Regions from separate parts of the Paenibacillus sp. FSL K6-1217 genome, predicted to be linked through region 1. Evidence: riboswitches for the same ligand, from Rfam matches in the RefSeq annotation. Region 1 holds a riboswitch; each other region holds the start of a gene.

Evidence for each region. Region 1 has a riboswitch for thiamine pyrophosphate ahead of thiC (phosphomethylpyrimidine synthase ThiC). Riboswitches for the same ligand answer to the same signal wherever they lie in the genome.
Region 2: another riboswitch for thiamine pyrophosphate. It lies ahead of MHH28_RS24780 (ABC transporter substrate-binding protein); the one in region 1 lies ahead of thiC (phosphomethylpyrimidine synthase ThiC).
Region 3: another riboswitch for thiamine pyrophosphate. It lies ahead of MHH28_RS04100 (ABC transporter ATP-binding protein); the one in region 1 lies ahead of thiC (phosphomethylpyrimidine synthase ThiC).

The regions. Positions count from the first base shown of each region.
Region 1 is NZ_CP150271.1:5,294,466-5,301,673, forward strand. It holds gene MHH28_RS23515 (ribose-phosphate diphosphokinase) at 1-11, shown strand, start outside; gene MHH28_RS23520 (tetratricopeptide repeat protein) at 316-1,764, shown strand; gene trxB (thioredoxin-disulfide reductase) at 1,811-2,764, shown strand; TPP riboswitch at 2,829-2,935, shown strand; gene thiC (phosphomethylpyrimidine synthase ThiC) at 3,102-4,796, shown strand; gene MHH28_RS23535 (DUF1858 domain-containing protein) at 4,967-5,194, shown strand; gene MHH28_RS23540 (DUF438 domain-containing protein) at 5,209-6,471, shown strand; gene MHH28_RS23545 (ROK family glucokinase) at 6,713-7,208, shown strand, end outside.
Region 2 is NZ_CP150271.1:5,599,390-5,606,597, reverse strand. It holds gene MHH28_RS24785 (hypothetical protein) at 32-1,495, shown strand; TPP riboswitch at 1,568-1,678, shown strand; gene MHH28_RS24780 (ABC transporter substrate-binding protein) at 1,827-2,897, shown strand; gene MHH28_RS24775 (MTH1187 family thiamine-binding protein) at 2,921-3,214, shown strand; gene MHH28_RS24770 (ABC transporter permease) at 3,211-3,972, shown strand; gene MHH28_RS24765 (ABC transporter ATP-binding protein) at 4,054-4,878, shown strand; gene MHH28_RS24760 (response regulator transcription factor) at 5,206-5,808, opposite strand; gene MHH28_RS24755 (sensor histidine kinase) at 5,805-6,956, opposite strand; gene MHH28_RS24750 (ABC transporter permease) at 6,963-7,208, opposite strand, start outside.
Region 3 is NZ_CP150271.1:979,581-986,788, forward strand. It holds gene thiD (bifunctional hydroxymethylpyrimidine kinase/phosphomethylpyrimidine kinase) at 1-668, opposite strand, end outside; gene thiM (hydroxyethylthiazole kinase) at 697-1,500, opposite strand; gene MHH28_RS04090 (ABC transporter substrate-binding protein) at 1,611-2,693, opposite strand; gene MHH28_RS04095 (ABC transporter permease) at 2,690-3,466, opposite strand; gene MHH28_RS04100 (ABC transporter ATP-binding protein) at 3,447-4,226, opposite strand; TPP riboswitch at 4,357-4,459, opposite strand; gene MHH28_RS04105 (TetR/AcrR family transcriptional regulator) at 4,528-5,184, opposite strand; gene MHH28_RS04110 (DHA2 family efflux MFS transporter permease subunit) at 5,366-6,886, shown strand; gene MHH28_RS04115 (amino acid ABC transporter substrate-binding protein) at 7,160-7,208, shown strand, end outside.

The DNA of each region.
Region 1 (7,208 bases):
CAGGGATTTAACGCCTGCGTCTTTTTTTTGGGAATGAGATGTGAGCAGGCCCTGAGGCTGCATTTTTCCAAAATATAAGAAATTATATGTTTCACACGATAACCTATCCTTCTATTTCCCGCTGAAACGGGTGCCGTCCCTGAAAGGACGGCAAAGCCGTTTCCACTTGAGCGTTTCCCTCCCGCTGGCTCTCTCTGGAGATTGAGAATCTCGTTGCCACATGTGGTATACTGTGTGAAGAAGACAGCCGGGACCATAAATGGAAACGAACAGGTAAGGCTGGGGAAGCTGACAAAAGGGAGGTGCCTTGCTTCCATGATAGAGAGAACTTCAGAGAATGTCGCGGAGAACAGTAATGTCATTCCGGTCACTCTGGATGCCAATTTTTTCTTTGAAAGAGCCGTTCGGTCGCTGGACCGCTTTCAATATGATAAGGCATTAAGAAATTTTCGCAAAGCTGTTGAATATGAGCCGGATAATCCGGTGAATCATTGCAATATGGCGGGTATATTATCTGAGATGGGCAACTATACTGCTTCTAACGAGATACTCGTCCATGTTCTGGAGAAGATCGACCCCGCTATGACGGAATGCCATTTCTACATGGCTAATAATTTCGCCAATATGGAAAGCTTTGAAGAGGCGGAGCGTTCGCTGGTCACTTATCTGGAGGAGGACGCCAGCGGCGAGTTCATGGCGGAATCCGAAGAACTGATGGAGCTGCTGCAATATGAGCTGGACCGTCCCGCTCCGCTGGTGCGTATCCGCAGCCGTGAGGGTGTGGTTGAGCATGACCGGGCGCGGAGTCTGCTGGAGGAGGGCAAGTTCCCTCAGGCTGTAGAACTGCTGGAGGAGATTACTGCCAGCACCCCGGATTTTTTGGCTGCGCATAATAATCTGGCACTCGCCCATTTCTATATGGGCCGGTTCGCCAAGGCGAAGGAATGTCTGAATGAGGTGCTGAAGCAGGACCCGGGCAATCTGCACGCTCTGTGCAATATGGCAATCTTCCTGCAGTATGCAGGGGACAAGGAGCAGCTTGAGACCCTGCTGGGTATGCTTGAGGCAACCGTTCCGTTCCATCAGGAGCATGTGTTCAAAATGGCTACCACCATGGGTATCCTGGGCAGGCATACCGCCGCTTACAGCCATTTCCGCCGTCTGCTGAAGGACGAGGAGGTCGCCGGAGACGCCGGGCTGTATCATTACTGTGCGGCGGCGGCAAGCAACAGCGGAAGATACGGAGACGCTCTGCGCTGCTGGAGACAGGCAGCCAAGCTGGACCCTGACTCCGCTGTCCCGGCGTTCTTCCTGTCCCTGCTCCAGCAGGTCCAGGCAGAAGGACGCCCTATGCCTGCTATCAGCTACAACTACCAGCTGCCCTTCCAGGAGCAGCTGAAGCAGTGGAAAGGGAATACAGGCAGGTTCACTGAAGAAGTGCGGAATAATCCGCTGCTGCGCGCCTCGTTCTTCTGGGCGCTGCGTTATGGCGATTCCGCCACGAAGCTTCAGGTGACCGAGGCTCTGCGCTGGATTGAGGATGAAGAGATGGCCGAGGTGCTGCGCGGAGTTCTGGAGCAGGAGCCGCTTCAGGAGGACCGCCTGCAGGAAGCCGCATTATTCAGCCTGCAGCGGCTGATCGGGGAGAACCTGAATGAAGCCGGCGGCTCGTCCGGTGAAGAGCAGGAGCCTGCGGCAGCTCCCGGCCTTAAGGGGATGCTGCCGGGAACCGGCGGCTTATCGCCGTCCACTACCCGTATTTGAAGCTTTGCTGTTGTAAGACACATCTACTTGTAAGGAGGCCAACGTAATGTACAAAACGATTGTAATCGGAACAGGCCCGGCCGGGCTGACTGCCGCGATTTATCTGGCGCGCGCGAACCTGAGCCCGCTGGTGATTGAAGGCTTACAGCCGGGGGGACAGCTGACAACGACGACAGAAGTGGAGAACTTTCCAGGCTTCCCTGAAGGGATTCTGGGTCCCGACCTGATGGATAATATGCGCAAGCAGGCGGAACGCTTCGGCGCTGAATTCAAGAATGGCTGGGTGGAGTCTGTGGACTTCTCACAGCGTCCGTTCAAGGTAACCGTGGACGGGATGGGTGTACTGGAAGCAGAGTCGGTCATTATTTCAACCGGGGCCTCTGCCAGATATCTGGGCATCCCGGGCGAGCAGGAGAATGTGGGACGCGGGGTCAGCACCTGCGCGACCTGTGACGGATTCTTTTTCCGCAATAAAAAGATTGTCGTGGTCGGCGGCGGGGACTCCGCGATGGAGGAAGCCAGCTTCCTGACCCGCTTCGCTTCGAGTGTAACGCTGGTTCACCGCCGTCCCGAGCTGCGGGCCTCGAAGATCATGCAGGACCGGGCACGTGACAACAGCAAGGTAACCTGGGCCTTGAACCGCACACCGGTGGAAGTAACGGTAGGAGAGACCGGAGTGAAGGGCCTTACGGTGCTTAATAATGAGACAGGTCTGACAGAGCTGGTAGAGGCAGATGGCGTGTTCGTAGCGATTGGACACACGCCCAACACGGCCTTCTTGGGCGGACAGATCAACACGGATGCCAATGGCTATATCGTGGTGAACCCGGGTACCACCGAGACCAATATTCCGGGTGTATTCGCTTGCGGCGATGTACAGGATAGCCGTTACCGTCAAGCGATATCGGCAGCAGGAACCGGCTGTATGGCCGCCATGGATGCCGAGAAGTTCTTGGAAGGCACGATGGTGCACGACTGGAGCGAATCCCTGGACAAGTAAGCCTTCTATGCATTACGGGTTTACAAGAATTACCCGAACCGGTAAAATGTATTTAATTAGATAAGATACCCACTAGGGGAGCCTGAATAGGCTGAGACGGGAAAATTGAATTCCCGGACCCTTGAACCTGATCTGGATCATACCAGCGTAGGAAAGTGGAGTCGGACCTTTTTTGAATACAGTCTTTTTGGCTGTTCCTTTAATCAAGCCGCTCCAGGTGGAGCGGCTTTTTGACTTGCAAGCATTCATATGCCTTGGGCATACATGAATCTTCAGCTCAGTCTGCTGCGTGAAATCTTATCTGAAAAGCTCATTAGAGCCATAGGAGGAGATTAGAATGCCAGAATTAATGAAGAACGGCGCGGTGGATCTTTCCGGATTCCCCGCAAGCCGTAAAGTGTATGTGGAGGGCTCACGCCCGGATATCCGGGTTCCGATGCGGGAGATCAGCCTCAGTAGAACCGAGGGTGTTGCCGGGGAGGAGGAGAATGATCCGCTTCGTGTCTATGACACAAGCGGCATTTATACGGATGCCGCCGAAGAGACGGACATTCGGAGAGGGCTGCCGCCACTCCGTGCATGCTGGATCGCGGAGCGTGGCGATTCAGAGGTATACACCGGAAGAGCCGTCCGGCCGGAGGATAACGGAATACGCAGAGAAGGGACTGTTGCCGAAGCTTGTCCCGAACTGCAGCGGCAGCCCCGGCGGGCCTATGCTGGCGGTATTGTGACCCAACTGCATTATGCAAGGCAGGGGATCATTACACCGGAAATGGAGTACATTGCAATCCGCGAGAATACCCGGCCGGAGTTCGTCAGGGATGAGGTGGCCGCAGGCCGCGCGATTATTCCGGCTAATATGAATCACCCGGAGAGCGAGCCGATGATTATCGGCCGTAACTTCCTGGTGAAGATCAATGCCAATATCGGAAATTCTGCGGTCTCTTCTTCCATTGAAGAGGAGGTGGAGAAGATGCGGTGGGCGACCCGCTGGGGGGCTGATACCATCATGGATCTCTCCACCGGCTCCAAGATTCATACCACCCGGGAGTGGATTATCCGCAATTCTCCTGTACCGGTCGGCACAGTGCCCTTATACCAGGCGCTGGAGAAGGTGAACGGCATCGCCGAGGATTTGACCTGGGAGCTCTACCGTGACACGCTGATTGAGCAGGCGGAGCAGGGGGTGGATTACTTCACCATTCATGCCGGGGTGCTGCGGCGCTATATTCCGCTGACTGCCGGGAGATTGACCGGCATCGTATCACGGGGCGGATCGATTATGGCCGCCTGGTGTCTGGCCCATCAGCAGGAGAACTTCCTGTACACACACTTCGAAGACATATGCGAGATTATGAAGACGTATGATGTGTCCTTCTCACTGGGGGATGGCCTGCGTCCCGGCTCTATTGCAGATGCCAATGACGAAGCCCAATTCGCTGAACTGGAGACGCTGGGGGAGCTGACGGCACGGGCCTGGAAGCACGATGTTCAGGTCATGGTCGAAGGTCCGGGGCATGTGCCGCTGCACAAGATTAAGGAGAATATGGACAAGCAGCTTGAGATTTGCCGGGAAGCTCCATTCTATACCCTCGGCCCGCTGACTACAGATATTGCACCCGGTTATGATCACATCACTTCGGCCATCGGGGCGGCGATGATCGGCGGGCTTGGGACGGCGATGCTGTGTTATGTTACACCTAAGGAGCATTTAGGCCTGCCTGACAAGAATGATGTGCGCGAAGGAGTCATTAGCTACAAAATTGCTGCGCATGCCGCAGACCTCGCCAAAGGTCATCCGGGTGCGCAGGACCGGGACAATGCGCTGTCCAAGGCGCGGTTCGAGTTCCGCTGGCGCGACCAGTTCAATCTCTCCCTGGACCCGGAAAGGGCGCTGGCGTATCATGATGAGACCCTCCCTGCGGAGGGGGCGAAGCAGGCGCATTTCTGCTCGATGTGCGGCCCTAAATTCTGCAGCATGCGGATTTCGCATGATATCCGTAATTCCCACAGATGGGACAAATCACTGTAACTAAGCTGTATGAATCCAGCAGAATCTTAATATTCTCAGGCTATCCCCCAAGCTGAAAGGCGTAGGGGGATAGTCTTTTTATACTTAGTGATTACAATCACAATTCGCCTCTGCACCCTATGCTAAGCTGTTACTTGAGAAGAATTCTCATTAGTGAGGTGTACATGAGGATGAGCAAAGTGTTGAAGCTGGATGAATCGGTCTTTGAGCTGGTAACCAGGCACCCGGAAGTGGTTGAGATCATGGTGGAGTTGGGTTTCCGCGATATTGCGAAGCCTGGAATGCTGCAGACTGCAGGACGATTCATGACCCTGTCCAAAGGAATGAAGTTAAAGAAAATAGAGCTGGAAACCGTTCGGCTGGCCTTTCAGCAGCAGGGTTTCGAGATTATAGAATAGAAGGGGAGATTACGATGAGCGAACTGATTAATAACCGCGAGGTCGATATTCCGGAACAGACGCGCCGCCAGGCGATGCTGAGAGAGATCATCAAGGAGCTGCATGCGGGCAAAAGTGTGGAGGAGGTTAAGGCGCGTTTTGAAGAGGCAGTAGGCGATGTTACGGTGGAAGAAATCTCCGCCATGGAACATTCCCTGATGACCGAGGAAGGCATTCCGGTAGAGGAAGTACAGCGCCTCTGCTCTGTGCATACAGCGATTTTCAAAGGCTCGATTGAACAGATTCACCGTTCTGCAAGGCCCGAGGAGCAGCCCGGTCATCCCGTGCATACGTTCAAGCTGGAGAACCGCGAGATCGAGCGTCTGGTCAACTTCCGGCTGGAGCTGCATGCGGATAAGTTCAAGAAGAACGCCAGTGATGAGATTATTTTCAAGCTGCTGGAGGATCTCAGTCTGCTACTCGATCTCGACAAGCATTACAGCCGCAAGGAGAATCTCCTGTTCCCTTACCTCGAGAAGTACGGCATTTACGGCCCTACGAAGGTTATGTGGGGGGTCGATGACGGAATCCGCAATATGATCAAGGAAGCCAAGAAGGCGCTTAGTGCCTATAACGGGGATAGCGGGCAGATTACAGCCGCACTGGAGGAAATCATTAAGGAAGTCAATGAGATGATCTTCAAGGAAGAGAATATTCTGCTCCCGATGGCGCTGGATAAGCTGACTGAGGATGAGTGGGTCAAAATCGCCCGCGAGAGTGATGAGATCGGCTTCTGCCTGACTGCACCGGAGCGGGAATGGATACCGGAACGTGCAGCGGAGCCTGAAGGCGCGGATGTTCCGGCGGAAGAAGGGGAAGGCCTGTCGCCGCAGGGCTTCATCCGGTTCGAGACCGGGCTGCTGTCGCTCCAGCAGCTGGAGACGCTGATGAATCATCTGCCGGTGGATCTGACCTTTATCGATGAGAACGATGTCGTCCGCTACTTCTCGCACGGCAAGGAACGGATCTTCGCCCGGACGAAGGCCGTCATCGGCCGCACGGTGCAGAATTGCCACCCGCCGCAAAGCGTGCATGTTGTCGAGAAGCTGCTGGCTGATTTCAAGGCCGGGGTTAAGGATGCCGAGGATTTCTGGATTAACATCAAGGATAAGTTCATCTACATCCGTTACTTCGCCGTGCGCGACGAGTCCGGCCGTTATATGGGCACGCTGGAATTCACCCAGAATATCGCACCGATCCGTGCCCTTGAGGGCCAGAAGCGGATTTTGTCGGAATAGCAGTCATGCATCCGGTGCCTTACAATAGAAGATAATGATCGGACTTTCTTGCCTGCCTGGTGAGAAAGTCTTTTTGTTGTACGGGTTGCTGCCGCGCCGAAGCTGCCATAGAACCGGTAAGGCCGGCTTTCCGCAGCCCATTGCCCCGGGTGTATCGCCTTTCCTTGACCGCAGGGGAGGCTTCTATTATAGTGGGTACGTAGGATTAACTATTTTAGCATAGAAAAAGGTGGCTTGTTACATGTCTGAACATATCTACGTTGGCGTGGATTTAGGTGGTACCACGATTAAGGTTGGAATCTGTAATGCCGAGGGAAGCCTGCTGCACACTTACGAGGGTCCGACAGGAACTGCGGATGGCGTCGAAGCTGTTATCGATAATATCGAGAAGTATGTGCGCCAGATTGTGGAGGACTCTCCGTACTCCTGGGACCAGCTGGCTGGTGTGGGTGCGGGACTGGCCGGATTTACGAATATTCGTGAAGGAATCATCATCCTTGCGCCCAACATAGGATTTAGAGATGTGCCGATCCGCTCCATTCTGGAGGGTCGTCTGAACAAGCCAGTCAAAATAGACAATGATGCCAACGTGGCAGCACTCGGCGAAGCCTGGAGCGGTGCAGGGCGCGGTATAGAGAATTGCGTCTGCTATACGCTCGGGACGGGTGTCGGCGGCGGTATTATTATTAATGGTAAGGTGTATCAGGGCTTTGCCGGTCTGGCCGGTGAGCTGGGTC
Region 2 (7,208 bases), 300 kb from region 1:
CATATTCTGCGAATAAGGATGGAATTCGTATATGGCTGAACTACTGGCTGAACTGCAATCCGAGCCCACTCTGCATACCGCGTTGCTGCAATTCATTTTCCCCTTCTCGATCAAGCCAAGACAGGATAAAGAACTGATAGCAAGTCTGCAGAAGGACGGGTTCACGCGTTTTTTTCTCGACAACAAAGAACTGGAGAATGCCTATTACGGAGAAGGCTACTGCGTGTCCCATGAGAAAATGGAGCGCAGCTATCTGCCGTTTGCCGCTCATGTGCTGTTTCCGCGTGAGAAGGACAGCGATTCCTTCCGCCGCTTTTCCCGGGTAAACGATCTGCAGTGCCGGCTGGAAATGCTCTTCCAGTCTGTGAATTTCCGGATTCTGTCCACCGATGTGTTCCTCTGTCCGTTTGAGCTGGGCTTTCTGACCATAAGAGTGGCTATCGAGGAGGAGAACCTTCCCTTCAGCACCGTGCTGGAATTCGCCGACCGGTTCCGTACACTGGAGGATGTGTGTTATCAGGATAAACATGCCTTTATCCATTGCCAGGAGAAGACCTTCGGCCGGGTGGAGGATTTCGTGTTCAAGAATCTCGTCTCCGGACTGGAGCCGTTTCTCGACCCGGCCGAGATTGATGGCGCGTATTTCGAGACCCTGCCCTTTTTCGTGGATGAACGGATGCTGGTGCAGGCCTTCTATGGCTTCAACCGCGAGGAAGAGCTGGATGAGATCAGTGCCCGGCTGCGCTACCGTGCCTCCCAGCTGGATGGGCTGAGTCTGGAGGGCAGGCCTTTTACCAGCGCGAGTGACCCTGAATATATCGAGCAGTACACCCGTGAGCACTGCTATAACCGCTGGGGGCCGGATACCTATTATATGACGAACGAGCAGACCTTCTGCTGCCTGAGCCGGGCGAAGCCCGATATTGCCACGGAGCTGGTCAACCAGATGTACGGAGAGTATTACTATGGGCTGCTGCTGAGTATTTTTCATAAAATCGTCCTGCTGAAGCTCGCCAATCTGCATTCCCGGCTGCGCATCAACCACGATTACGACGAGATCGAGAATCTGATCTTTCTGATCAATAAATTCTCGGCCAAATTCTATTTCCTGGAGCTGATCTCGCAGTCGCAGGGGCGGGAGATCTTCTTCCAGCTGCGCAAGGTCTACGGCAATGACGCCCTGTTCGATGAAGTGAAGATGACGCTGAATGACCTGTTCCAGTATCAGGACAAATTCCAGGCCAAGCGCCGGGACACCCTGCTGATGGTCCTGACCGTATTTACGGTAATCAGCGGAATTTACGGGATGAATCAGGTCATTGAGGATCTGAAAGGGAACATCGACTGGAGCAAAATGCTGGAGTACTCCGTGTTCGAATATCTGGCGCTGTTCCTGACCTTCTCGGGGATCGCGGTCAGCCTCGGCTTAACGCTGCGGGAGGCGTGGAATACTATCCGCAGCCGCCGCAGGAAGCGATACTATGATAAGGATTGAACAGACAGCTCTGGACAACCGCGAAGCTGCCGTCTATAATACACCGTAAGAACATAGCAATACCCGTGAACTTTATAGAACCAGGGGTGCTGGAATTGGCCGGCTGAGATTGTATCCCACAAGATACTGACCCTTATACCTGATCTGGATAATGCCAGCGTAGGAATCTTCATTCATCGCAGTGCCCTGAGCGGCCCTGTAGCTGAATCCCCTCACGCAAGTCACTGGCGTCCCGATCTTTGGGACGCTTTTTTGATTCTAAGGATGTACAGGAATATGGTTTCTGTAAGCTCTGAAGACCAGGGGTTGCTGGAAGGAGAGAGAAAGAGAAATGGGAGTCAAAAAAACTGTAACGCTGCTGCTCAGCTCCATGCTGCTGCTCACTGTAGCAGGATGCGGCGGCGGGAACAACAGCGGCAATGCGGGGGCCAGCGCACCTGCTGCCGGGAACAGCACGGCTGCACCTGATGCAAACGCAGCCGCACCCACGGATGCACCCAAGGCGCTGACTCCGGTCAAGATTGCTCTGGACTGGACGCCGAACACGAATCATACCGGCCTGTATGCCGCCAAGGAGCTGGGCTATTACGCGGAGGAAGGTCTTGACGTTCAGATTGTTCAGCCCGGCGCTGCCGGATCGGACACGATGGTCACTTCCGGCGAAGCCCAGTTCGGCATCAGTGCCCAGGAGGCGCTCACCCTGGCCCGTCTGCAGGATGTCCCGCTGGTATCAATCGCTGCAATCATACAGCATAACACCTCCGGCTTCGCGGCTCCGAAGGAACGCAATATTAAGACGCCGAAGGATTTCGAAGGCAAGACATACGGAGGCTGGGGCTCCCCTGCGGAGCAAGCTGCCATGAAAGCTATCATGGACCCCGAAGGCGGGGATGTCTCCAAGGTGAAGCTGGTGAATATCGGCGAAGCGGACTACTTCACGGCCGTGAAGCGGGATATCGATTTCGCCTGGATCTTCTATGCCTGGACCGGGGTGGAAGCCGAGCTGCGCGGGGAGCCGCTGGATATGCTGTATCTGAAGGATTATGCGCCGCAGCTTGATTACTACACACCAGTGCTGACCACCAGCGAGAAGGAGATCGCCGAGCATCCTGAAGTAGTGAAGGCTTTCCTGAAGGCTACGTCAAAAGGTTACCAGTACGCTATCGACCACCCGGAAGAAGCAGCGACGGTCCTCTCCGATGCTGTGCCTGATCTGGACCCCAAGCTGGTGCTGGCCAGCCAGAAATGGCTCAGCCCGAAATACAAGGATGACGCCCCGCGCTGGGGCGAGCAGAAGCTTGAGATCTGGAAGAATTACGCCGACTGGATGTACGGCCTGAAGCTGTTGGATAAGCCGCTGGATGCGGAGAGTACGTTCACGAATGAATTTTTGCCGGAATAATAACTTGAGAGGAATGATTGATAATGGCTAATACACTGCTCAGCATTCAGGTAATTCCCAAGACACCGAACAACGAGGATTCTATCCCTTATGTGGACAAGGCCATTGAGGTCATTCAGAAGTCGGGCATTAAGCATCAGGTGAACCCGCTGGAGACCACGATGGAGGGCGAGCTGAACGAGCTGCTGGATATTGTGCGCGACATGCATGAGGCGCTGATCGCCTCCGGCAGCCCGAGTGTGATCTCCCAGATCAAGATCGCCCATAATCCGGGCGGCATCAGCATGAACAAGCTGACGGAGAAATACCGGCCGTGAGAAGCACCTGGAAGCTAGTGTGGCCGCCCCTTGTGGCGGTCCTCTTTTTTGTGGGAATATGGCAGCTATCGGTCATGCTGTTCGACATCCCGGCTTACCAGCTGCCCAGCCCCGCGGATATCGCGCGTGAGTCGAGGAACAACATCTCCGGGATCTGGGAGCACACCGCCGCCACGCTGCGCCTGACCCTGATCGGCTTCCCGGTCGGCACAGGCATCGGCCTGCTCACCGCCTTGCTGCTGCATCTGCTGCCCTGGGTCAAGAGAGCGCTCTATCCGCTGCTGATCCTCAGCCAGAATGTGCCCTCCATTGCGCTTGCCCCGCTGCTGATTATCTGGTTCGGCTTCGGCCTGCTGCCCAAAATCATCCTGATCACCCTCGTCTGCTTCTTCCCCGTAGCTGTTGCAGCCATGGGCGGGCTGGCCCAAAGCGACCGGGTGATGATGAATTATATGAAGATGGCCGGTGCGGACAAGTGGCAGATCTTCACCCGGCTGGAGCTTCCCGGCTCGCTGCCCTCCCTGTTCTCCGGGCTCAAAATCTCCGCCACCTATGCGGTGATGGGCGCAGTGGTGGCCGAATGGATCGGTGCCGACAAAGGGATCGGCTACTATATGCTGCTGCAGAAGGCTTCTTACCGGGCGGACCGGATGTTCGTGGCCATCGCCATTATCGTGCTGCTGAGTCTCGTATTATTCGCACTCATTGCCCTGCTGGAGAGATGGCTGGTGCGCTGGAAGCCGCGCAAGGAAGCTTAGTGTGTACGGAAGGATCATCCACAACGGAAGTAACCATAATGAACAAGAAGGAGGCTGGGCGAAGTGTCTGAGCTTACGAGGATTGAACTGGAGAAGGCGGACGGAGACGGACGCCTGCGAACTCAGAGTGTGCCGCCTGCGCTTGAAGTGAGCGGCATCAGCAAGTCGTTCAAGCACCGCCGCCGGGAGACGCAGGTGCTGGATCAGGTGTCCCTGACCGTGGAGCCGCAGGAATTCGTCTCCATTGTCGGCCCGTCCGGCTGCGGGAAAAGCACGCTGTTCCATATTATCGGCGGCCTTACGCTGCCCGATACCGGAACCGTCCGCATGAACGGCATCCCGGTGACCGGGCAGCGCGGCAAGATCAGCTATATGCCGCAGCAGCCCGCGCTGTTCCCGTGGCGCAGCACGCTCGACAACGTCCTGCTTGGCGCCGAGCTGCAAGGCGCCCCGCAGCGGGAGGCCCGCGAGGCTGCGCGCCACTGGCTGGCGAAGATCGGCCTGGGCGGCTTCGAGCGGGCCTACCCGCACATGCTGTCCGGCGGCATGCAGCAGCGGGCCGCCTTCCTGCGGGCCATGCTCGCGCCGCAGGAGCTGATGCTGCTCGATGAGCCGTTCAGCGCACTGGACGCGCTGACCCGCGAGCAGATGCAGCGCTGGCTGCTGGAGCTGTGGGAGGAGAACCGCCGCTCCGTGCTGTTCATCACCCACAACATCGAAGAGGCGCTGCTGCTCTCCACCCGCATCTACGTCTTCTCCGGACGGCCCGGCTCCGTCCTCCATACCGTGGAGGTCCCCTTTCCGCGTCCGCGCCGCGAAGAGATCGCCGATTCGCCGGAGTTCCTCCGGATGAGGCGGCAGCTCTCGCAATGGATGCGTGAGGAGCAGGCGAAGAGCCCGAGTTAAGAGGGCTGCTGCGTTGGTGACTTAGCAGGATAAGCTTGCGCTCCTTGTTATGCATATCTACAGCGCTAGTGACTCGGCACTGCCTGTAGCGGCATAACTGTACCTGATTGTATTTGGTGCAATAGAATTCGCAATATTACAGACAAAATTCAAATCTGCTGTATTTCGTACAGCAGTTTTTTGTTTATTTGCCGCAAAACACCACTTTCCCAGATTTCTGCTGTACAGAGTACAACAGAATCGGATTGGCTGCGGATTCAGGGGACATCTGTTGTACTAATTACAATTGAGCTAACCCTGCGCACTTACAGAAACCACCATCTTCCCCTACATCCAGCCCTTGTCCTCCGCCAGCCGCACGGCTTCGATCCGGGTCTTGACCGCAAGCTTGCTGAGGATCTCCGAGATGTAGTTGCGGACGGTGCCATAGGAGAGGTGGAGCGCCGAGGCGATCTCTCCGGCGCTCCGGCCTGCTGCGGCCAGCTTCAGAATCTCCCGCTCCCGGTCCGAGAGCGGATTCTCTTCGCGCAGGCTGCCGAACACCAGCTCAGGCGAGACCTCGCGCCCCCCGGCCATCACACGGCGGATGGCATCGGCCAGCTTATCCACCGGCTCATCCTTCAGCAGATACCCCTGAATCCCGGCCTTCACTCCGCGCTCGAAATAACCGGGGCGGGCGAAGGTGGTCAGGATAATGATTTTGGTACGGCAGCCCCGCGACTTCAGCAGCTCGGCCACCTCCAGGCCGCTCATCAGCGGCATCTCAATATCCATCAGACACACATCCGGCTGGATACGCTCAATCTGGGCCAGCGCCTCCGCCCCGTCTCCCGCTTCGCCCGCTACCTCAATATCATCCTCCAGATCAAGCAGCGATGCCATCGCGCCGCGCAGCAGCCGCTGATCTTCGGCAATTATGATGCTGATCATGCCGTTTCCCCATCCTTTCCATCCTTAACTACTCTTGGTATGACCACCGTCAGCCGGGTTCCCCCGCCGGGTCTCTGAGCAAGCGTCAGTGAACCGTCAATCAGAGCCAGCCGCTCGCCCATTCCCTTCATGCCGTTGCCGTCCCGGCGATCCGCGCTCTCCGAGCCGCAGGCTTCTACCCCTATGCCGTTATCCTCCACCGCAATCTGCACCTCACCGGCTGTCATGGTGATGCTGATCCGGCACCAGTCCGCATGGCTGTGCTTGACGATGTTGGTCACGCCCTCCTTGATGCAGAGACTGAGAATATTCTGTGTCAGATCGGACACGCCCGGCAGTGCCACCTCTCCCTCTACTTCAAGCGCTATCTCTGCGCTGCGCAGCATCTCTTCAGCTCCGGCCAGCTCCTCGGCGACAGAGACCGCGCGCATCTCCGAGACCAGCTCCCGCACCTGGCGCAGCGCAGCCCGCGAGGTCCGCTCAATCTCTCTGGCTTCCGCCTGCGCCCGCTCGGGATTCTTGAGGACCAGCTTCTCGACAAGCTGGCTTTTCAGCGTGATCAGTGACAGCGTGTGGCCCATTGTATCATGCAGGTCGCGGGCGATGCGCATCCGTTCCTCGCGTTTGACCATCTCCTTGATCCTCTCCTTGGCCTCATCCAGCTCCCGCTCCAGCGAACGCCTGCGGTTGATCGAGCGGATACCGAAGGGAGTCACCAGCATCATCATCAGAAAAGGCAGCATGAACAGAATGTCCATGCTCTGATACCGCACCAGGGACAGCAGGAACATAGAGGCCAGCAGTGCCGTAAATATCGTCAAGGCCCGCCCAAAGCTGCGTGAATCGGTATACCAGCCGATGAAGTTGCTGGTGAAGAAAGCCATATATAAGTTGAAGGGGCTAAACCCTATAAATAACACCACAATAATCAACATTTGCAGTCCCAGCCAGGCCGAGTAGGGCTTGCCCTCCGTCCAGTAGAGCTGACGGTACGTAACCAGGAACAGCAGGACCAGCGCATAACCCGCCATCAGCTTGAACCCGCTATACCCCTGAAGGTTAAGAATCGGAAACACCAGATAGATCAGCCAGATATAGGGGAAGAAGCCGAATTTTTGCGGAAAGAACCGGAACTGCTTACGAGCCATTGTACATTACACCGCTTCCTGTTTTTTTCGGATATAGACCGATAATATCATAAATACAGCCAGGTAGCCGAGCAGCAGCAGCACAGCCTTCCACGACGGGGAATCTCCCGCTACAATTGCCCAGGCTCCATCTCCATAATTGTAGGACGGCAGCCAGTGCCCGATCTTCTGCATCAGCTTAGGCATAATGTCGAGGGGCATCCACATGCCTCCGGCCACCGCCAGCCCCATATAGAGCACATTGCTCACCCC
Region 3 (7,208 bases), 3.1 Mb from region 1:
GCCGTTACCGCAGCGGAGAAGGTGCAGCCGGTCCCATGGGTATGCTTAGTTATAATCCGCGGGCTGGACATATACTGGAATTCCCGTCCGTCATAGAGCAGATCGACCGCCTCATCCCCTGACAAGTCATGTCCGCCCTTCAAGATAATATATTCGGGTCCCATCTGATGAAGCAGCCTTGCCGCCTTCTCCCGGTCTTCCCGCCCGTGAATCTTCATACCGGTCAGCATCTCTGCTTCAGGAAGATTGGGTGTAATGGCAAGCGAGAGTGGAAGCAGGCTTGTAATCAGCGCCTGCACAGCCTCCTGCAGCAGCAGCTGTGAGCCGCCCTTGGCGACCATTACAGGATCGATCACCAGCCGCTGCTGCCAGCGGTATTGCTGAACTTTACTGGCAACCACGCGGATAATCTCACTGCTGAACAGCATCCCCGTCTTAACGGCATCCGGCGGAAGATCACTGCCGATCGAATCGAGCTGTGCGGCAACGGTCTCCGGCTCCACCGGATAGACGCCTTGTACGCCTAGTGTATTCTGTGCGGTGAGTGCTGTAAGTGCTGACATGCCGTACACTCCCAGCTCCTGAAAAGTCTTCAAATCCGCCTGAATGCCAGCCCCGCCGCCGCTGTCAGAACCGGCAATGGTCAACGCTTTACGTATGCTAGTCATCGTATTCTCTCCTTTGGGGGTGTACGGTTTAGGCTTCGAGCAGCTTCAGCCGTGAACGGCTGCTGTATTGGTCCGGGGTCACCAGCGATAATTGATTCAGGAACTCGATCTGGAAGCTGCCGGGACCCTGGGCTTCAGCCGCTTCGGCCGCAAGCTCTGCTGCCACGCCGTAGAAGGAGAGGGCCTCGGCAGCAGCCTCCAGGGCTTCCCCTCCGCTAACTGCAAGAAATGCGCCGACCACCGCACTGAGCAGGCAGCCGGTTCCGGTCACCCGGGTCAGGATAGGGTGGCCGTTACTGGCGATATACGTACGCTTGCCGTCAGTAATGATGTCCTCCTTGCCGGTGATGATCACGACACAGTTCAGCTTCCGTGCCGCCTTATTCGCCAGCGCAACTACATCGCCTTCACCTGCCCCGGCATCCACGCCCTTGCTGGCCCAGCTCACCCCGGCCACATTGGCAACCTCGGCCACATTGCCGCGCAGCGCGGTAAGCTGAAGCTCACTGAGCAGCCCCGCCGTAACGTCAGTGCGGTAGGCGGTAGCCCCTGCTCCAACGGGGTCAAGCACGAGCGGCACATGGTGGCGGTTCGCCGCCTTCCCGGCCTGGAGCATGGAAGCGATGGCGGCTTCATTCAATGTGCCGATGTTCAGCACAACCGCCCCGGACATGGCGGCGACATTCGCTACTTCTTCAATGGCATCAGCCATGAACGGCGAGGCTCCCAGAGCCAGCAGCCCGTTCGCAGTGAAATTAGCGACTACGATATTCGTGATATTATGCACCAGCGGGTTCGCCTGGCGGACTTTGGACAGATAAGACATTTGAATTCCTCCTGAAAGATGTAATGGTGATGAGGGGTTAATAAGACGAACTTAGTATTAGAACGCGAAGCATGGTCGTCGCTGCGCTGAACATTTGGACTTTCGGCCGCACCATTTTAGAAATTAATAAAAGCATTCTTAACATCCACTGCTCCGGCCAGCAGCCCGTTCCCGCTCAGCCACTGGTTTACCTTCTCCCACGAATCGCTGTCCTGGTAGCCGAAGGGCTGGGAACCGGCATCCATCAGCGGGAGCAGAATCGCAAGGCTCCGCCGCTCGATGGCTTCATCCAGCGGAGCGGTAGCCTCCTGATGCGCAAGCAGCAGCTTCAGCGCTTCATCCGGGTGATCCGCTACATACTTCTGGCCTTTTCGGATCGCATTCACGAATTTATGATAATAGCCCTGTGCATCCTGCAGTCCCTGCTCACTGGCCGCCAGCACCAGCTCATAATAATCTGGAACCCCGTAATCCACGGGATTGAAGGAGCGGACCGGATGGCCCTCCTGCTCCAGAATCAGCTGCTCATGGTTGATGAACCCGCCCATAATTCCATCCACCCGTCCCGTGGAGAGCGCGGGAATCAGCTCATAGCCGACATCAATCAGCTTGAGTGAGGAGGGATCACCGCCGTCATTTTCAACCATCGTATTCAGCATGGCCTCATATAACGGAACGGAGGAATATCCGGCTTGCTTGCCGGACAACTCTCCAGGGCGGGTGATGCCGCTGTCTGCGGCTACCATGAGATGATTCAGCGGGTGGCGCACCAGAGCGGCGATCGACTTGACTGGAATCTGCTCACCCCGTGCCATCAGCACCTGCGGCTGATAGCTGAGTGCGAGATCTACCTTCCCCGCCGCAACTAGCTTCAGCGCATCATTGGTATCGGCCGGCATCTGAATCTCAACCTCCAGACCCTCCTCTGCAAAATAACCTTCAGCCTGTGCCGCATATAAAAAGGAGTGGACAGCATTGGGATACCAGTCGAGCATAATCGTCAGCTTGTGGGCGGCACCCTCAGTCCCTGCCTCAGAGGTTGCGGGTGTACCCGCAAGGGAGCCGGAGGCCGCCGGACTGTTCGTATTGGCGCATGCCGCCAGGACAGGCAGCATACAGAGCAGCAGAGCGGTTAGCAGCAGCTTGGCAGGCCTTGATTTTCCATTAGGAAAATAACGCGGATAGCGGGTAGTAGTCATGAATAACGTCCTCTTTTCTTCAGAATAATCTTCTCCAGCACGGCGACCGCCAGGAACAGCAGGATACCGAGCACGGATAACAAGACAACAGCGGCGAACATCTTGGCACTCTGCAGATTCCCTGCCATTCTGCGGCTGAAATAGCCCAGCCCCTGGCTGCCCCCAAGCCATTCTCCGATGGTTGCACCGATGACACAGTACACAGCCGACAGCTTCAGTCCGGAGAAAAAAGAGGGCAGAGCCAGCGGAACGCCCACCTTCCCGAGAATCTGCCAGCGGTTCGCGCCATACGTCAGCAGCAGCTCCCGGTAGGCATCCGTGTTCTTGGACAACCCGTCATAAGCGCCGATGACCACCGGGAAGAACGCGGTCAGGAAGACAACGGCAACCTTACTCCATAAGGTATAGCCGAACCACATAATAAACAGTGGGGAGAGTGCAATTAACGGAATCGTCTGGCTGATAATCAGCAGCGGGTACAGCGCCTTGGCCAGCGGACTGAACAGGTGCATGGCTGTTCCCAGCAGGCTGCCGCAGATAACGGACAATACGAAGCCTGTGAGTACTTCAAGCAGTGTGGCGGGCAGATGTACCCCGAACATTAGATGTTGATCTTCCATCAATGCCATCCACACCGCAGACGGAGCCGGAAGGATGAAGGGAGGAACCAGGCCCAGCCGGGCTACGGTCTCCCAGACCGACAGCGTCAACACGGCGAGCAGGGCAGCCGGACCGTAATGCTGGAGCAGCCTTCTAGGAGAGCCGGTTCTCATATAACATCAACTCCAATTCCTGGCGCAGGGCAGCGAACTGCGGTTCATAGTTCAGACTCTGATGGCGCGGACGGGGGAGATTGGCAGTGAATTCCTGCATGCTGCTGCCGCCTTGGCCGCCGCTGCCAGTCATCAGGTAGATCCTGTCACTGAGCAGCAGCGCCTCCTCCAGGTCATGGGTGATGAACAGTACCGTCTTGTCGAGCTCCGTCCACAGCTCCAGCAGCCAGCGCTGAAGCGAGCGCTTGGTAATGGCATCGAGCGCCCCGAACGGCTCATCGAGCAGCAGCAGCTCATTCCCTGCCGCCACGGTGCGGAGGACCGCCACGCGCTGGCGCATCCCGCCGGACAGCTCCTGCGGATAAGCCTCTTCGGTTCCGGCAAGGCCGAAGCGGTGCAGCATAGTGCGGATCTCGTCAACGGCCGCCGCCCAGGGACGGCTGCGCTTCAGTTCCCAGGGCAATAGACAATTGCCCAATACGGTCCGCCAAGGCAGCAGGAGATCCTGCTGCGGCATATAGGCCACGGTGCCCAGCCTTTCCGCTGCTGTTGCCGATGCTGTTCCGTTCAGCGTAAGGCTGCCGCTGCCGGGCTCCAGCAGGCCGACGATGATTTTGAACAGGGTGCTTTTGCCGCACCCGCTGCCGCCCACGACAGAGACGAATTCGCCCCGGCGTACCTGCATGGACAGCCCTGAGAACACGGATGTCCGGGACGGACCGGACCCGAAGGCGTAGGATAGATTGCTAATGTTGATCATTGCTGTGTACGAAACCTCCCCCGGATGTTGATTAAACGCTGTACAAACGTCAAAAAGCCCCATTCATTCCCGGAGGAAATGAATGGGGCGGAAGGTACGCTCAGCTGCGGTGATGACGCGAGAATCACGGGTACATTCAGCTCCACTTCCCTCCGCTGGTATGATCCAGATCAGGTTCAAAGGGTCCGGAGCTTAAGCTCCGTCTCAGTCGGCCGACTCCCCTAGTGAAATAACAGGTCTATTGAATTCGTAATTGCTAATTAATATACCACAAATTTCCCTCTTGTAAAGAAGCGGAGGGTCAGCGCCTGGAGAGACCGGTCACGAACAGGGCAACAATGCCGCGGGAGATGTCCAGCTTGGAGGCGTCGTTCCGCTTCTGTTCATACAGGTACAGATCGGGGCTGAGGACAGAGATTAAGGCCGTGGCCGCGAAGCCCGGATCGATATCAATGATCTCTCCGCCCGCCGCAGCGCGCTGCAGCAGCTCCGTCATGATCACCCCCAGCCGCTGAAAAAAAGGATGCTCAAACTGCGTGAGCTGCTTCTTGCCGGTGAACTCGGCCTTGATCATATTCAGCAGCTCGGCATATTGCTCAATGAAATCGGCAATCTGCTCAATGCTGCGCTGCAGCTGCGCGAGGGCCGGGGCTTCACCGGCACCCGCAGCCACCTGCTGCTCCAGCCCGGACAGGAATTGGTCCGCACTGCCCTTCAGCAGCGCAGAACAGATCTCGCCCTTGTCCGTGAAGCGGCGGTACAGCGAGCCTTGCCCTATGCCTGCCCGCTTGGCAATGCTGTACATGCTGACCGCCTCAAGTCCGCTCTCGGTGAACAACTGGCGGGCAGCTTCAAGAATTCGCTGTACATAAGGATCGGCGGACTCGGACGGAACGGATTCTATAGCTTGCGGAGCTGCCGGGGGGAGCTGTGCAGCATCGGTTTTTGGCTTGTTCATGAGGGCCCCTTTCAGAAATAAATCAGCGGTTTACAGAAAAACAAATAAAAGAATTGACACAACGGACAATTGTCCGTAGACTATGAATTGCACTTACGGACAGTTGTCCGTTCACTCATTATATAGAACAATCTGCCCGCAGGTCAATGTAGCACGCGGACAGCTCAGGAGGAGAAGAGAGATGGATCAGACCTTGAAGCAGGAAGCGGATTTCCGGCTGTCCAGCATTCTGGTTCCGCTGCTGGCCATTATTGCCGGTGTATTTATGGTTGTGCTGGACAGTACGGCGATGAATGTGGCGTTGTCCAGACTGGTGGTGGATTTCAAGACGGACCTGCACACGCTGCAGTGGGTAGTTACCGGATATATGCTGGCTCAGGCTTCCGTTATCCCACTGTCAGGCTGGCTGTCGGACCGGTTCGGGGCCAAGACGGTCTTCCTGACGGCGGTAATTGTGTTTACGATAGGCTCGATTCTGTGCGCTACGCCAAGCAGCGCCGAATGGCTGATTGTGTTCCGGGTCATTCAGGGACTGGGCGGCGGTTGTGTGCTTCCTGTCGGAATGGCCTATGTGTACAGACTGGCTCCCAAAAGTAAGGTTGGCGTAGTCATGGGGATTATGGGCATTCCTGTTCTGTTTGCTCCGGCCATTGGTCCGGTATTGTCGGGCTGGCTGGTTGAGTACCATTCCTGGCGTTGGATCTTCCTGATCAATATCCCGATTGGCATCATCTGTGTGCTGATCGGCCTGCGTAAGCTGCCGAATGCGGCGAAGAACAGTGTGCCCGGCATGGATAAGCTCGGTATGGTCCTTGGACCGCTGGCGTTTGCTTCGCTCACTTACGGGGTCAGCCAGGGTGCGCAGAGCTGGACCTCTGAGAAGACGCTGATCGGGCTGCTGCTGGGCGCTGTGGCTCTGATCGCTTTTGTCATCGCAGAACTGCGCTCCAAGACACCGCTGCTGGAGCTGCGGATTCTGAAATCCGTTGATTTCACGACAGGAATCATTGTCCAGTGGATTGCCCAGTTCGGCTTATACGGCGCGTTATTCCTGCTCCCGCAATTTCTGCAGCAGGCCCGCGGCTTCGGCGCATTCGATACCGGTCTGACGCTGCTGCCGCAAGCCATCGCTTCCGGACTGATGATGCCGGTTGCCGGGATACTGTTCGACCGGATCGGCGTCCGCTGGCTCGTGGTCTGCGGTCTCAGTCTGGTCTCCGGCGCGTTATTCCAGTATTCCCATGTAGATCTAACTACGGAGAGCCGTGACCTGATTCTTCCGCTGATCATGTGCGGGGCCGGAATGGGCATGATGATGATGCCGATGAACACGCATCTGCTCAACAAGGCGCCAAGCCAGCTGGTGAACCGGGTCACCTCGCTGACTAACTCCATGCAGCAGGTTATTACCTCGCTGGCCGTCTCGACACTGGTTACGATTCTGACTGCCAGAACAACGGCGCGCGGGGTCGAGATGCAGGAGGCCGCTGCCGCTGCCGGGAAGAGTACCGCTGGCGCTTCACAGGAAGCGCTGCTGCTGGCCAAGCAAACCGTATTGTCGCAGGGCTTCGCGGACACGTTCCACATTATGATGTTTGTCGCGCTTGGCGGTGCGGTGCTGGGACTGCTGCTGCGCCGGGGCCGTCATTCGGGAACTGAGCGTTCCAAGGACAAGGCGGCGCCGGAAATCATGCACGGATAGTTTGAGGAAGCAGGGATTATAGCATTAACAGAACAGCGATTCTCCATTTATCGGAGGATCGCTGTTTTTGCCTGTTTATACTTGGGAAATCTCCTCAGAATCCTGATGCTGCAGCAGAATTTGGGGCAAGCTAACCTATGGAAAATTAATATATTACAAATCCGATGAATATAATCGGAAAAAGGTATTGACGCAGGTCACACCCCGGTGTTACGATTCATTTTGCCGGTAATTACGGAACCTAAAGAGAAGATACGAGAGGGGATTCATCGAATGAAAAAACTTAGTCTAACTATTGTGCTGCTCCTGACCATGGTCACGG